DNA from 4 places in the Pseudarthrobacter sp. BRE9 genome. Region 3 is predicted to be linked to each of the others. Evidence: riboswitches for the same ligand, from Rfam matches in the RefSeq annotation. Region 3 holds a riboswitch; each other region holds the start of a gene.
What was found. A riboswitch is a leader RNA that binds a small molecule or an ion and turns the genes downstream of it on or off. The one in region 3 is predicted to bind thiamine pyrophosphate.
Positions count from the first base shown of each region.

Region 1: linked by a shared signal. The riboswitch ahead of Q9R31_RS10690 (ECF transporter S component) and the one ahead of thiO (glycine oxidase ThiO) in region 3 are both predicted to bind thiamine pyrophosphate.
Region 2: linked by a shared signal. The riboswitch ahead of thiD (bifunctional hydroxymethylpyrimidine kinase/phosphomethylpyrimidine kinase) and the one ahead of thiO (glycine oxidase ThiO) in region 3 are both predicted to bind thiamine pyrophosphate.
Region 4: linked by a shared signal. The riboswitch ahead of thiC (phosphomethylpyrimidine synthase ThiC) and the one ahead of thiO (glycine oxidase ThiO) in region 3 are both predicted to bind thiamine pyrophosphate.

Region 1 is NZ_JAUZUY010000004.1:197,097-201,098, reverse strand. Features, by position in the region: gene Q9R31_RS10700 (iron-containing redox enzyme family protein) at 1-32, opposite strand, end outside; gene Q9R31_RS10695 (heme-degrading domain-containing protein) at 196-738, opposite strand; TPP riboswitch at 822-961, shown strand; gene Q9R31_RS10690 (ECF transporter S component) at 1,029-1,652, shown strand; gene Q9R31_RS10685 (ATP-binding cassette domain-containing protein) at 1,669-3,213, shown strand; gene Q9R31_RS10680 (energy-coupling factor transporter transmembrane component T) at 3,210-4,002, shown strand, end outside.
Region 2 is NZ_JAUZUY010000002.1:618,214-622,215, reverse strand. Features, by position in the region: gene Q9R31_RS07780 (Rne/Rng family ribonuclease) at 1-970, shown strand, start outside; TPP riboswitch at 1,122-1,219, shown strand; gene thiD (bifunctional hydroxymethylpyrimidine kinase/phosphomethylpyrimidine kinase) at 1,227-2,747, shown strand; gene rplU (50S ribosomal protein L21) at 3,011-3,319, shown strand; gene rpmA (50S ribosomal protein L27) at 3,380-3,643, shown strand; gene obgE (GTPase ObgE) at 3,762-4,002, shown strand, end outside.
Region 3 is NZ_JAUZUY010000001.1:350,278-354,279, reverse strand. Features, by position in the region: gene Q9R31_RS01560 (RNB domain-containing ribonuclease) at 276-1,775, opposite strand; gene thiE (thiamine phosphate synthase) at 1,812-2,546, opposite strand; TPP riboswitch at 2,574-2,692, shown strand; gene thiO (glycine oxidase ThiO) at 2,685-3,986, shown strand; gene thiS (sulfur carrier protein ThiS) at 3,983-4,002, shown strand, end outside.
Region 4 is NZ_JAUZUY010000001.1:16,801-20,802, reverse strand. Features, by position in the region: gene thiC (phosphomethylpyrimidine synthase ThiC) at 1-1,419, opposite strand, end outside; TPP riboswitch at 1,415-1,522, opposite strand; gene Q9R31_RS00115 (amidohydrolase family protein) at 1,602-2,684, shown strand; gene Q9R31_RS00110 (VOC family protein) at 2,784-3,659, shown strand; gene Q9R31_RS00105 (hypothetical protein) at 3,779-4,002, shown strand, end outside.

The DNA of each region.
Region 1 (4,002 bases), on a different contig from region 3:
CTGAGGGGACCTCTGCTTTCCGGGATTCTCATGGTGCTCCTTGGTCTGCCGCTGGTGGGAACGAACGCGGGACCGCCCATGGTGACTGCCATGCCCTGTCCTCCTCGAAACCCGGGGGACAATATAGTAAGCATGATTACTAATGGAAAGCTAAGCAGGCTTTCCATATAGGGGGTTTTGCTGGTCCTTCAGCGTTCAGTCGGACAGTGCCGACCCCAGGATGTCGCGCAGCGCCTCCACCACCAGGTCATGGTCCTGCAGCTGCGGCAATCCGGAGACGGTGACCGTGGCCACCGCTCCTACGCCGGTGACGTAGATGGGAAATGCGCCTCCATGGGCTGCGTACCGGGACTGGTCGAACCAGGCGTTGTCCTCAATCCGGCCGCCGCCCAGCCGGCCGCGCAGCCCCACCAAAAGGGACGGCACTTCATACCGGGCGGCAGTGCGCTGCTTGGCCCGGATCCAGTGCCCGTTGTCCGGGGTGGCGCCCGGCAGTGCGACGTGGAACAGGACCTGCTCGCCCTTGGTGATGTCGATGGCGATGGGAAGGGACCGCTCCTTGCCCAGTTCCACCAGAAGCAGGCCCAGGTTCAGCGCGTCATCCGCCGAAAACCCGGGGAAATGGAGCTCCCGGACCTCCGCCTCGACGCGGCCGATCAACGCCTCCAGGGAGCCCTCCGGCTGGGCGTCGGCGGAATCAGGATCGAACCCGGTCACATCCGGTGGAATGGCGCTCATGGCCTTCAATCTACCCCCGCCCGGTGTAAACTTGACCACGCCCGGAAGGGCAATCAAAAGCCTTACCCAACGAAAAGCAACACTACGAACGACAGGGGAGCGCCGCCGTCGGGCATCTGGCACACGCCGGGTACCGCAGGTGGGCGCTGAGAGTGCGGACAGCCGCAGACCCTCGAACCTGATCCGGTTAGTACCGGCGCAAGGGAGTCGAGTTCTCAAAGTGCCGCGGCTGCACGGCTACAGGCCGTCAGCCGGGTCCACTTTCCCCTCCTGTTTCCCAGGAGGATCACATGAGCACTGCATCAATCAAGAAGACCACCAGCAAGTCCTGGCGCGTCGTGGACATCGTCGTGGCTGCGCTGGTGGCCATCGCCGGCGGCGTTATTTTCTGGGCGTGGGACCAGGCGGCCGCCGCACTGTCTGCCCCCATGACCGCGGCCTACCCTCCCCTCACCGGCATCATTGCCGGCGGCTGGATGATTCCCGGCGTCCTGGGAATGCTGATCATCCGCAAGCCCGGCGCCGCGCTGTTCTGTGAAACAGTCGCTGCCACCGGGGAACTCCTCATGGGCTCCCAGTACGGCGCGTCCGTTCTCTTCTCCGGCTTCATCCAGGGCCTGGGCGCCGAAATCATCTTCGCCATCTTCGTCTACCGCAAGTTCAACCTGCCCGTCTCCCTGCTCGCTGGAGCGGCTGCCGGTTTCTTCTGCGGCCTGAACGACTCCTTCGCGCCCTGGGGCTGGAACATCGCCTACTCCGGTGCGGACAAGCTGGCCTACATCGTGCTCACCACCATCTCCGGCGCAATCATCGCCGGCGCCCTGTCCTGGGTGGCCACCCGCGGGCTGGCGCGTACAGGCGTGCTGAGCTCCTTCGCCTCGCGCAAGGCTGCCACGGAGCCTGTCTTCTCCTGATGGCACCGGTCTCCTAATGGCACCCGCCCAGGACGCGGCAGTCCGCCCTGCCGCCGTCACGGCCCAAGGCTGGGGCTGGCGGCACGCCGGCAGGGCCAAGCCTGCCGTCCACGCCCTTGACCTGGACATCAGTCCCGGGGAGCGGGTGCTCCTGCTCGGCCCCTCGGGCGCCGGGAAGTCCACGCTCCTGCATGCGCTCGCAGGGGTGCTGGGGGACATTAACGACGACGGCGGCGAGGCTGGGGATGCCGCCGAGTCGGGTTCGCTGCTGGTTGACGGCGCCGTGCCCCGCGCCCGGCGCGGGCGTGCCGGACTCATGCAGCAGGACCCCGAGACCCAGGTGGTCCTGTCGCGCGTAGGGGACGACGTCGCCTTCGGCGCCGAGAACCTTGCGGTGCCGCGGGACGCCATCTGGGCGCGGGTGCACGAGGCGCTTGCCGACGTCGGACTGTCCCACCTCCCGCTGGACCACCCGACGTCGGCCCTGTCCGGCGGGCAGAAGCAGCGCCTGGCGCTGGCCGGCATCCTGGCCATGCGCCCGGGCCTGATCCTGCTGGATGAGCCAACCGCCAACCTGGACCCGGACGGCGTGCTGGAGGTCCGCGATGCTGTGGCGCGCTGCCTGGACAAGACCGGGGCCACGCTGGTGGTGGTGGAGCACCGGGTTTCGGTGTGGAAGGACCTGGTGGACCGGATCGTGGTCCTGCAGCCGGGCTCCGCCACTGATCCTGCCGTGCTCCTGGACGGGCCGCCGGACCGGGTGCTCACGGAGGCGCGGGCCATGCTCGCCGCCGCCGGTGTCTGGGTCCCCGGCTACGTGCCCCCCACCCGGCCCCGCGCTGCTGTCCCGGCCCCCGGCACGGGAAACCTGCTGCTGGCCGCCGAACAGCTGGCAGTCTCCCGCGAACGGCCCCGCCGCAAAGGCTTCCGGACGGTCCCGCCCGTACCGGTGCAGGAAGGCCTGGCCGCGCAGGTCCGCGCCGGGCAGGCCCTCGCCGTGACGGGTCCCAACGGCGCCGGTAAGTCCACGTTCGCGCTGACCCTGGCCGGGCTGCTGGAGCCAGTCTCCGGAAAGGTGTCCGCCGCCCTGGACCTCAGCCGCGGTGCCGGCATCGACCCGTACAAGTGGAAGGCCGAGCAGCTGATTTCGCGCGTGGGGACGGTGTTCCAGGAGCCGGAGCACCAGTTCGTGACCGGCAAGGTGCTTGACGAGCTGCTGTTCGGCCCCCGGCACCTGGGCCACGGCGAGGACCGCGTGGATGAACTGCTGGAGCGGCTGCGGCTCACCCAACTGGTGGACGCCAACCCCTACACGCTCTCCGGCGGGGAGAAGCGGCGCCTGTCCGTGGCCACCGTCCTGGCCGCCAGCCCGCAGGTCCTGGTCCTGGACGAGCCCACGTTCGGGCAGGACGCCAACACGTGGGCCGAGCTGGCCTCGTTCCTGTCCGAGCTCCTGGACGCCGGCACTGCCGTGGTTTCCGTGACGCATGATGCCGAATTCACCGAAGCCTTGGGCGGGGCGGAGCTGCGGATGGCTGCGGCGGAAGCGGTGGCACCATGAGGCAGGAACTCACCCTGAGCGGCAACCATGCCCTCCTGGCCCGCGCCAATCCGCTGAGCAAATTCGCGGCCGTCCTGCTCATCACTGCGGTCCTGGCGCTGTCCATCGACTGGGTGTCGGCGTCCGTGGCCCTGGTTTTTGAGCTCCTGCTGTTTCCCCTCGCCGGGCTCACCCTGTCCCTGCTGTGGCAGCGCGGCTGGCCGATGATCCTCGCCGCTGCCGTGGGCGGCTGGAGCACCTCGATCCTGGCGCCGGACAGCGGCAGGATCCTGCTCGACGTCGGCATCTGGACCATGAGCGAGGGTTCCCTGCAGCTGGGGATCGGCTTCCTGCTGCGCGGGTTTGCCATCGCCCTTCCGGCGGTGCTCCTGATGAGCTGCACCGATCCGACCGACCTTGCCGATGCGCTGGCGCAGAAGGCGCGCCTGCCGCACCGGTTCGTCCTGGGGACGCTCGCCGCCATGCGGCTGGTGGGGCTGATGGCGGAGGAGTGGCAGACCATCGGGATGGCGCGGCGGGCCCGCGGCGTGGGCTCGCGCGGGAGCCTGGGCCAGCGGGTCAAGGCGACGCTGGGGCAGAGCTTCGGCCTTTTGGTGCAGGCGATCCGCCGGGCGTCCCGGCTGGCCGTGACAATGGAAGCCCGGGGTTTCGGCGGCGGGAAACGGACCTGGGCGCGTGAATCGACGTTCAGCCCGCTTGATGTATGGGTGGTTGCCGGCGGTGTGATGGTGGCCGGGCTTGCCCTTTTCGCGGCCCTGGCCGCCGGAACGTGGAACATGGTGTGGCTGG
Region 2 (4,002 bases), on a different contig from region 3:
GCAGTGCGAGGCCTGCGCGGGCCGCGGGGTAGTGACCCACGACGATCCCGTGGAGCACCGCCGCGCCAACATCGTGGCGGCCGAGCACCACGTCCAGCGCACCGACAACCGTCCCGAAGCCCGCGGGGAAGTCCACCGCACCGAGGCGCAGCGGACCGACACCAGCCAGCCCGGAGTCCGTCCAGAGCGCAAACGGCGGCGCGGACGCGGCGGCCAGCAGCCCGAGGCTGTCCCGGCGCCTGCAGTCCATGTCCATACCGTCGTACCGGACGCGGCAGATGCTGAGCGGCATGCCAAGGCAGAAGCCACCAGGCTGGCCCTGGCGAACATCGCCGCCGCTGCGCACGCGGCGCACCTGCATGACGACGAGGTGGCGGCAGCCCGGCAGGTGCCGGCGGTCGAGCCTGCGCCCGCTCCTGCAGAGGAGAAGCACGACGCCGATGCCCCGGCTCGGCCAGCAGCTGTCCTGACGTTCGGCGGCGAGGAAGTCCCGCTTCCGTTCGTGGAGCACGCCGAGGAGCAGCATCCCAAGCCCGCCCTCACACTGGACCGGCTGGCGGAAGCCTTCGCCCACCTTGGCCAGCCGGCTTCGCCCGTGGAGGATGCCCCGGCCAAAGCCGCGGACACGCTGAGGGCACCCGAACCGGCAGCTCCCGAACAGGAGACCGGCGGGGGAGCGGCAACCCGCGCCACCGCGGAAGCTCCGGCGGAAAAGGACTACTCCGACCATACGCTGGAGCAGTCCCGGCAACGCAGGCCGCGGCGCCACCGGGCTGCCAGCCGCGCCCAGGGCGCTGCCAACGAGACCGCTGTCCAGCAGCACGAAAACGTCCAGTCGACGGCTACGGGGCATTCACACGCAGCCAAGGCCCCCGACACCGCTAAAGCACCGGACAACGCTAAAGCGCAACCTGCCGCAGCGTCGGAGCCGATCATCCTCGGCGTCGGAGTCCCTGCCTCCGAGCTCTGAGCCGCGCAAACCAAAAAGGCGCCACCAGGAAGTCCCCGTCGCGTGGTCCGTTCCCCTGAGAATTTCCGGTGGAACGGACCGCACGGCGGGGACTTCCTGCATGCACCGGTGCTGTCACCTTTCCGCCGGTTGCGCCCCAGCAGCTACGCTGGACACCGACACGGGGTGCCGCGCAGAAGGCCGGCTGAGATCCAGACCCGTTGAACCTGTCCGGCTAGTACCGGCGAAGGGATGTCTCTTGTCTTCGACCCTTTCCATGCCCCTGCCCACCGCGCCCGGTGTCCCCTCCGGGCCTCCCGTGGGCCGTGACGTCCCGCGCGTCCTCTCCATCGCCGGCTCCGATCCGTCCGGCGGAGCAGGGATCCAGGCGGACCTCAAAAGCATTGCCGCCCATGGCGGCTACGGCATGGCCGCGATTACCGCCCTCACCGCGCAAAACACCCGCGGCGTGCAGGCTGTGCACGTCCCTCCGGCCGCTTTCCTTGCGCAGCAGCTGGACGCGGTCAGTGATGACATCAGCATCGACGCCGTCAAGATCGGCATGCTGGGTGACGAGTCGGTGATCCGGACTGTCCGCCAGTGGCTCGAAAAGGTCCGTCCCGCCGTCGTGGTCCTTGACCCGGTGATGGTGGCCACCAGCGGCGACCGGCTGCTGCAGGAATCCGCCGAAGCCGCGCTCCGGGAACTGCTGCCCCTTGCCCACCTTCTCACCCCCAACCTGCCCGAGCTCGCGCTGCTGCTGGGCACGGACCCGGCGGCAAGCTGGAACGCTGCACTGGACCAGGGCAGGCGCCTGGCGGATGCCACCGGGGCCACCGTACTGGTCAAGGGCGGCCACCTGGCAGGCATGGACTGCCCGGACGCGCTGGTGAACACCGCGGGCCTGCTGGCACAGGACGTGGTGGAAGTGCAGGGAAAGCGTGTTGCCACGCGCAACAGCCACGGCACCGGCTGTTCCCTGTCCTCTGCCATGGCAACGGTCCAGGCCCGGGTGGGCGACTGGGAGGCATCGCTGCGCACGGTCAAGCCCTGGCTGGCCGGGGCGCTTGAGAACTCCGGCCAGCTGGAGGTGGGCCAGGGGAACGGACCCGTGGACCACTTCCACCATGTGCGGCCGGTCCTGGCGGAAGGCAGCTTCGCGGCCAGGCTGTGGGCGGAAGCCCAACAGGACCTCGCCGGCATCTACGCGCTGGACTTCATCCACGGCCTGGCCTCCGGCGACCTTCCCGAGAAGGACTTTGCCTACTACCTTGCACAGGATGCCCTCTACCTGAACGGCTACTCCCGCGTGCTGGCGCGGGCTAGCGCCCTGGCCCCCTCGGAGGCCGAGCAGCTGTTCTGGGCACGGTCCGCGCAGCAGTGCCTTGAGGTGGAAACGGAACTCCACCGCTCGTGGCTCAGCACCCGGCCGGCCCCGAACGGCCTGGGCCCCGTCACCAAGTCCTACGTCGACCACCTCACGGCAGCATCGGCGTCGGGCAGCTACGCGGTCCTCGCCGCCGCCGTCCTGCCCTGCTTCTGGCTCTACGCCGAGGTTGGCGCCACGCTGCATGCCCGGTTCTTTGCCTCCGGCGAACCCGACGGGCATGCCTACGCGGACTGGCTGCGCACCTACGCCGACGAGGGCTTTGCCGAAGCCACCCGCCAGGCCATCGCCATCGTGGATGCGGCCGGACGGAAGGCATCCGGGCATGAACGGGCCGCGATGGTGACGGCGTTCAAGCAATCCTGCCGGCTGGAACTGGACTTCTTCGACGCGCCGCGCCTGTACTCCTGATCCATTGCCGGCGGCTGTGCCGGTACTATGGTGGGGCAGGGTGCGGACGCCGGACCTGAGCTGTGGTACCTATCACAGCAACCCGCCGGGAACCAGCCTCATTTGCGGCCGAAGACAAAATTAGCGTAATCTAGATCTTCGGTGCTTACGCCAACACTTGGGTTATGACCCCACGGCGTTGAGGCACAGCGAGAAACCAGGCTTTTGATAGTCGGTTCCGCACGCAAATTTAGTTATAAACGTCGAGAGAAGTGAGTTCCCAAGTGGTGTACGCGATTGTCCGCGCAGGCGGCCGCCAAGAGAAGGTTTCCGTTGGAGACTTCGTTACCCTGAACCGCGTCGCCGGTGGAGCCGGCAGCACCATTGAGCTGCCCGCACTGCTCCTGGTTGATGGTGACAAGGTCACCTCCGCCGCCGCCGACCTGGCCAAGGTAACTGTTACGGCTGAAATCCTCCAGGACCTGCGTGGTCCTAAGATTGTCATCCAGAAGTTCAAGAACAAGACCGGCTACAAGAAGCGCCAGGGTCACCGCCAGGAATTGACCAAGGTCAAGATCACCGGTATCCAGTAACCTTCGTTACAGTTCAGGCATTTCAACAGATTCCCCAGAATTTAGAGGCAGGCATTTCAGATGGCACATAAAAAGGGCGCGAGCTCCACTCGCAACGGTCGCGATTCCAACGCTCAGTACCTCGGCGTCAAGCGCTTCGGCGGCCAGGTAGTTTCCGCAGGCGAGATCATCGTCCGCCAGCGTGGCACCCACTTCCACCCGGGCGCCGGCGTTGGCCGTGGCGGCGACGACACCCTGTTCGCACTGACCCCGGGCGCCGTTGAATTCGGCACCCGCCGCGGTCGTCGCGTGGTCAACATCGTTGCTGCTGCAGCTGCAGAGTAACAACCAGTTCTGAAGCGGTGGAGCGGGCCTAAGGGCCCGCTCCACTGTTCTTTTAACCGCATTACAATCGATGTGGCGTCCCCGGGGCGCCAGGTAAACAGCTTCTGAGGAGATCCACGTGGCCAGCTTTGTAGACCGGGTAGTACTGCACGTATCCGGCGGTAACGGCGGCAACGGATGCGTCTCCGTGCACCGTGAGAAGTTCAAGCCACTGGGCGGTCCCGACGGCGGCGACGGAGGCAACGGCGGCGACGTCATCCTGCGCGTGGACCACCAGACCACCACCCTCCTCGACTACCACCACGCACCGCACCGGCACGCCAGCAACGGCGGACCGGGCATGGGCGACTGGCGCGGCG
Region 3 (4,002 bases):
TCATTTGGGCAATGGCGCTGCCTGCTCAACGGGCCGGCCAGGGCTGGCCGTTCCGGAGCACGCTCAGGCGCGCAAGCGATTCCAGTGGAAGCCGATCGCGGGCTATCTAATGCTGGCACTGGTGACCAGCGGGTAAATCTCAAGATCGCGTAGGGGCGGGCTTGTTGGTTTCAAATCAAGGAAATCAACGACCGGGCATCCATTTCTACCCTTTTAGTCTAGCCGCCCGGGCGCAATAACACTGTTTCGGCCCGTTTGCCACGCCTGCCGGCACCTTATTCGACGAGTTCGAAATGGATCTCGCGGGTGGTGATGTCCGACGAAACCAGGCGGACCCGGACCTTGGTTCCCGACTCCAGCTCCCCGGCGCAGCGGGCGGTGACCGCGGGCTCGGCGATCTGGATGATGCCCGAACTTCCGCCGCCGTTGCCGTTCTTCCCGTTGCCGCTTTTCCCGGTCCCGCCGCCGTTGCCGTTGCCGTTTTGTGGCCTGGAACCGGAAATCACGATCGCGTCGAACTCCTGCCCGATGTGGTTCAACAGCAGCGCGGCCTCCACGGTGTCCAGGGCCAGGCGTTCCATCCGGGACGCCAGCTGGTCTGATCCGGCCATGATGCCCGGCAGCAGCGGGAGGGCTTCCCGCGCCCAGTCCGGAACGTCGCCGCCGTTGCTCAGGGCCTCGCAGATGACCAGCACGAAGCGGTCCACCAGGCGGCGCAGCGGCGCCGTGGTGTGCGCATAGGCGGCGCCGATGGCGGACTGCACCCCATCCTCGGGGACGGTGCCGTCAAAGGCGGTGTAGGACGCGCCCCGGAACAGCATGCCGGCGGAATGCATGATGGCCAGCTGCCGGGGATCGGTGGGATCCAGTGAACGGAGGTACTCGCCATAGCTGACTTCGCCGTCCCAGGGCCTGCCCAGCACCTCGGTCTGCAGGCGGAAATGCCGCAGGGACCGTTCGTCCGGGGCGGGCATGGTGCGCAGGATTCCCACCTTGCCCTCCAGCATGAGCTGGGCGGCGGCCATGCCGGTCATCAGCGATATCTGCGCGTTCCAGTCCTCCACGGGAAGCTGCGGGACAGCATCAATGCGGTAGCCGCCGTCGGGCAGCTGGACAATTTCCTGCTCGGGCATGTTAAGGCTTGCCCCTCCGCGTGCCCGTTCCAGGGCCACCCGCTTCAGGCCCACCTCACGGAGCAGCTGCAGCACCGGCGAGGCAGTCCCGGCGTCGAGGTCTGCCTGGGCGCCCTTGTAGCTGAGCTTGTCGCGGCTGCGGACCCGCGCCCGCCTGACGCCTACCGACAAAACGGACGCGTCGCCGTCGAGCATGAAATCCCACACGAAGGCCGAACATTCCTGCCCGGGCAACAGGCTTCCTGCCCCTTCGCTGATCACTTCCGGATGCAGTGGAATCCGGCCGTCCGGAGCGTAGAAGGTCTGGCCGCGTCGCCGGGTTTCAGCATCCAGCGGACCTCCCGGCGCCACAAAAGCCGGAACATCGGCGATCGCGTACAGCACCCGGTAACCGTTCCCGTCCGGTTCGATGAACACGGCCTGGTCCAGATCCGTGGACGACGCCGGATCGATGGTCACGAACTCCACGGCGGTCAGGTCGTAGGACGGCAGTTTCAGCGCTGCCACGGCGGCCCGGGCATCGGCCACGGCCTCAGGCGGATACGGTCCCGGCAGTTCGAGTTCCGTCCGCAGCAGGCCCAACGCCTCTTCGAGGGCGTTCCTGTGGTCATGGACGTTGGGGGCCAGCCGATGATGTGACACAAAAATCAGCCTAGCTCCAAGTCCACGGATCTGGCATCAGGAGCCGGCGGCATCCAGCGCGTCGAGGAGGGAAGCAGCGGCGGCGGCAGGATCGGGGGCCTCGGTGATGGCGCGGACCACCACGATCCTGCGCGCACCGGCTTCCGCAACCTCCTGGACATTTCCATGGCCGATGCCGCCAATGGCGAACCAGGGCACCGGATCCGCGGCCTTCCGTGAGGCTTCGGCGGCGTACTTCACCAGGCCGGGTCCGACGGCGGCCCTGCCGGGCTTGGTGGGCGTCGCCCAGACCGGACCCACGCAGAAATAGTCCAGCCCGGCCGGGCCGGCAGCTGCTGCCAGGGCCGTGTCCACCTGCTCCGGGCTGTGGCTGGACAGTCCGATGGCGGCATTTCCGTTGACCAGCGTCCGCGCTGCGGCCAGCGGAAGGTCCTTCTGGCCGATGTGGAACACCGGAGCCCCGGAGAGAACGGCGATGTCCGCACGGTCATTGACCGCCCACAGTTTGCCGTGCCGCACCGCCGTCTCCTTTAACACGGCCAGGAGGTCAAGTTCCTCCGCAGCCTCGATGGCCTTGTCGCGCAGCTGGATGATGTCCACACCGCCGGCGAACGCGGCATCAACAAATTCCGCAAAGTCGCCGCGGTCCCGGCGCGCATCAGTGCAGAGGTACAGCCGGGCCGCCCTGAGGGCGTCGCTGTCCCGTGAATTGACGACTTCGGTGGCTGGGGCACGGTGGCCTGCGGGAAAGGATGGGGTGGACACATTCATGCCTGCAAGCCTAGTTCCTCTAAACTGGGCTGGTACTGCGGGAGCCCGCGGCAGCTGTCACAAAGCGCCGGGCTGAGAGGGCGTCAGAGCCGACCGCTTGACCTGATCCGGTTAATGCCGGCGTAGGGAAGGAACCATATGAGTACCCCCTTCACTCATCACCCCGGGTCCGCCGGCGCCGCCATCCCCTCGACCCTCCGGGCCGACGTCGCCGTCATCGGCGGGGGAGTGGTGGGGCACGGAATTGCCTGGGAGGCGCAGCGTTCCGGACGCTCAGTGGTCCTCATCGACGACGCACCAGGTACCGGCGCCAGCTGGGCAGCCGCCGGCATGCTGGCCCCCGTCAGCGAACTGCACTACCAGGAGGAAGACCTCCTCGAGCTGATGCTGGACGCCTCATCGCGCTGGCCGGGGTTCGCCGCCGCCCTGGGGAGTGCAACCGGCGCGGATTCCGGATACCTTACGACGCCGACACTGGCCGTGGGTGCCGACGCGGCCGACCGCCGGGCACTGATGGATCTGCGCACCGTCCAGCAGGCCAACGGGCTGGCGGTGGAACCGCTGACCGTGCGGGAGGCCCGGAAGCGCGAGCCGCTGCTCAGCCCGGCCATTGCCTGCGCCCTGGATACCCCGGCCGACCACCAGGTGGACCCCCGGCGCCTGGTGTCAACGCTCAGGCTGGCCCTCGCGGCCGCGGCACGGGAAGAACCGGAGCTGGCCGTTGCCGGGGCAGTGGACGGCTACGCCATTCCGGAGCGGGCAGCCGGGCTGTTGTGGGAGGGCCGGAGTGTTGCCGGTGCCCGCCTGGCCAACGGTGCCACGGTGCTGGCAACGGAATCCGTGGTGGCCAACGGGCTGCAGGCCGGGGCGCTTGACGGCCTGCCGGACGGACTTGAGCTGCCCCTGAGGCCAGTGCACGGGGACATCCTCCGCCTTGCCGTTCCCCGCCACCTTCAGCCGCTGGTGACGTCAACGGTCCGCGGCCTGGTCCACGGCATTCCGGTGTACATCGTCCCCCGGCAGGACGGGACCGTGGTGATCGGAGCCACCCAACGGGAGGACGCCCTCTCCGATGCCGTCAGCGCCGGCGGCGTGTACCAGCTGCTGCGGGACGCCCAGTCGCTGGTGCCCGCCGTCGCTGAACTTGAACTCCTGGAATCCACGGCCCGTGCCCGCCCGGGAACTCCCGACAACGCTCCTCTCCTGGGCCGGGTGCCCGTGGCACTTGGATCCGGCAGCGGACAGGCCGGGCATGTCCCGGGACTCATCATTGCCACCGGGTTCTTCCGGCACGGCGTCCTGCTCACTCCCGCGGCGGCGGCCATCTGCAGGGAGCTGTTGGACGGACAAGCCGACCCCCGCTGGGCACCCTTCAGCCCGGACCGGTTCTCCAGGCCGGCAACGGCAGCAACAAGCCCTTACATCAAGGAGACAGCGTGAACATCATCCTTAACGG
Region 4 (4,002 bases), 330 kb from region 3:
CTTGTTGGGCAGGCCCAGGTGTTCCTTCGGGGTGACGTAGCACAGCATCGCGGTGCCGTAACGGGCAATTTCGGTGGCGCCGATTGCCGACGTGATGTGGTCATAGCCGGGGGCAACGTCTGTCACCAGCGGCCCCAGGGTGTAGAACGGCGCCCCCTTGCACAGTTCCTGCTGCCGTTCGACGTTTTCGCGCACCAGGTGGAAGGGAACGTGGCCGGGCCCTTCCACCATCACCTGCACGTCGTACTCCCATGCGCGCTGGGTGAGCTCGGCGAGCGTGTCCAGTTCCGCGAACTGGGCGGCGTCGTTGGCGTCCGCCGTTGAGCCGGGGCGCAGGCCGTCCCCCAGGGAGAAGGCAACGTCGTACTTCGCGAAGATTTCGCACAGTTCGTCGAAGTGTGTGTAGAGGAAGTTCTCCTGGTGATGGGCCAGACACCATCCGGCCATAATCGAGCCGCCGCGCGAGACAATGCCCGTCACGCGGTTGGCAGTCAGCGGCACATACCGAAGCAACACCCCGGCGTGGATGGTCATATAGTCCACGCCCTGCTCACACTGTTCAATCACCGTGTCCCGGAAGATCTCCCAGGTCAGTGCGTTGGCCTCGCCGTTCACTTTTTCCAGGGCCTGGTAGATCGGCACGGTACCGATCGGGACGGGGGAGTTGCGGATGATCCATTCCCGTGTGGTGTGGATATCGTCGCCGGTGGACAGGTCCATCACGGTGTCGGCGCCCCATTGCGTGGCCCACTGCAGCTTGTCCACCTCTTCGGCGATGGAGCTCGTCACGGCCGAGTTGCCGATGTTGGCGTTGATCTTCACCAGGAACGCCTTGCCGATGATCATCGGCTCGGACTCCGGATGGTTGATGTTGTTCGGGATGATGGCCCGGCCGGCAGCCAGTTCGCTCCGGACCAGCTCCACGTCGCAGTTCTCGCGGAGCGCCACGAATCGCATTTCCTGCGTGATGATTCCCTGCCGGGCGTAGTGCATCTGGGTCACCGTCCGGCCGTCGACGGCGCGGCGGGGCACCGGCTGCGCCCCCTTCCACTCCGCCGAGGCAGCCCCCCGGCGGACGGCCGAGCGGCCGTCGTCGAGCAGGTTGCGTTCCCTGCCGCTGTAGGCCTCGGTATCCCCGCGCGCCACGATCCACTCCGCGCGGAAGGGCTCCAGGCCGCGGACCGGGTCGCTGCCCGGGCCGGCGGTCCGGTAGGTCCGGAAAGGTGCGTTCGGCTGCCCGTTGGGTGACGGCTCCAGGGCAATTTCCGTCACCGGTACCCGGATTCCGGAGGCGGCGTCGTCAATGAACGCCAGCGAATGCGACGTCAGGGACTGGGTCACCTGTGGCACCGGATCAGCGCCGGACTTCCCGGCGGACGGCTGGTGGGCAGGGTTCAACTGGGTGTTTTGCGTACTCAAGGGAATACTCACTTCCTTCGCCGGCATTACCCGGACAGGTTCAACGGTCGCAGGCTGCGTCAGCCCGATCTCAGCCCCTGCAAGGGCACCCGTGTGGTCAGGAAAGAAGCTACCACAGGCCCCGGGAAGAGCCTTGTCACATTCGCGGGTGCTAGCCTGACCGGGCATCGAAAGGAAGCCCGATGGCAGACATCATCTACTTTCGCGGACCCGTCCTGACCGCACCGGACCGGGTACGCCATGGACTCTGGTCGGTGGACGGCAAACTCACATTCAGCCGGCCCGCTGCCCCTCCGGAGCGGGTACTCGACGGCTGGGTGCTGCCGGGGTTTGCGGACGCCCACTGCCACATCGGGCTTGGCCCCGCCGGCCCTGTCGAACCCGCCGTTGCACGGGCCCAGGCGCTGGCCGACCTCAACGCCGGAACACTGCTGGTCCGCGACGCCGGCTCACCTGCCGACACCCGCTGGATGCAGGGCGGCCGGGACTTCCCGGTGCTGATCCGTGCCGGACGCCATGTAGCCCGCACGCGGCGCTACCTGCGCGGTTTCGCCGAGGAGGTGGAGCCCGGCAGGCTCGCGGAGGCCGTCCGAAAGCAGGCGCGCGACGGCGACGGCTGGGTCAAGCTGGTGGGCGACTGGATCGACCGGGGCGCCGGCGACCTCGCGCCCTCCTTTCCTGCCGCCGTCGTGCGTGATGCTGTCCAGGCTGCCCATGACGAAGGTGCCCGGGTCACTGCGCATTGCTTTGCCGAGGACACCCTGGACCAGATGCTGGACGCCGGCATTGACTGCATCGAGCACGCCACGGGGCTGCTGCCCCGCCACCTGCCCCGGTTCGTGGAACAGGGTGTGCCGATCGTGCCCACCCTCATCAACATTGCAACCTTCCCCGACATCGCTGCACAGGCAGATGCCAAGTTCCCACGCTATGCGGCGCACATGCGCGCCCTCTGGGAACGCAGGCTGGAACGGGTGGCCGAGGCCCATGCCGCCGGGGTGCGAATCTTTGCCGGCACGGATGCAGGCAGCGTGATCCGCCACGGCAGGATCGCCGATGAGGTCCTCGCCCTGCACCGGGCAGGCCTGCCCATGGAGGCGGCCCTGGATGCTGCCTGCTGGGCAGCCCGGACCTGGCTGGGAGCGGACAACCTCGCGGAAGGTGCGCGGGCCGACGTCGTGGTGTGCCGGGAAGACCCGCGGGCCGTGCCGGAGACCATCACAGCCCTGGAGCATGTGGTGCTGGGCGGCCGGATCATCCGCTGACCTGCCCCGGTCCGGCACTTGGAATAAATTGAATCTTCAAGTAATTTTAATATGTGAAAGGCCGCCAACGGGACGGCCTCCAATACAAGGAGCCTTCACATGACCGAAGCAGCCAGCAGCCAGGATCTTCTTCCTGCCGACCTCGCCATGGGCACGGTGATGCTCAAGGTGGGCGACATGAAGCTCATGACCGACTACTACCAGCGCGCGTTGGGCCTTGAGGTGGTGGCTGAGCAGGACGGCGGGCTATACCTTGGCAGGCTCGGCAGGCCGCTGGTCCACCTGGCGCCGGCCCCCGGGCTGCACCTTCCCGGCAGGGGGGAAGCGGGCCTGTTCCACACCGCTTTATTGTTCGAGGACCAGGCTTCCCTGGCGGCCACCATCGCCACGGCTGCCCAGTACGAGCCCCGCTCCTTCACCGGCAGCGCCGACCACCTGGTCAGTGAAGCGTTTTACTTCACCGACCCTGAGGGCAACGGCATCGAGCTGTACTGGGACCGGCCGCGCAGCAACTGGTCCTGGAACGGGACGGACGTGGTGATGGACAGCCTCGCGCTCCCGCCTCAGCGCTACCTGGAAAAGCACCTCACCGAAGAATCCCTGGAGGGCCAGCGGCAGACGTCCGCCGGCGTAGGGCACGTCCACCTCCAGGTTGGCGATGTCCAGACCGCCCGGGACTTCTACGTGGGCACCCTCGGTTTCGAGAAGACGGCGGGCTGGCACGGGCAGGCGCTGTTCGTTTCCGCGGGCCGCTACCACCACCACATGGCCATGAACGTCTGGAACAGCCGCGGCGCCGGCCCCCGCAAGGACACGCTTGGGCTCGGCGAGGTGCTCATTGAGGTTCCCTCGGGTGACGACGTCGGGGCGCTGGCTGACCGCCTCAGGGTCGCCGGGGTGCCGGCCCACCACACCGGTGCGGAGCTTCGGTTCGAGGACCCGTGGCGCAACCGGCTCCGGGTGGCCGTCCGCTGACCGGTTCCTCAGACCCCGGCGTGTGCGCAGGTGGCCCGGCAACTACTAGGCTGATTCCGTACGGCGGGGGCTGCAGGCAGCCCCCGGCACGCAGCTCCGCCAACGGAAGGGCACCCGCAATGGGCTTCACCGAGATCTTTGTCGCCACCCATGACGCCGCACTGAAACGCGCCGGCATCCTCGATGAAGGAAGCGGATCCGCTGCGGACGGCGGGCCCGCGGGCCAGGCAGTACGGATCCAGGACATCAGCGACTTCGAAGTCGAGCAGCTGGGCGACCTTGCCGGGACTGCCGTGCACGCCGGCGGGGCCGACTACGAGCTGACCATGGTGGACGTTTCCAG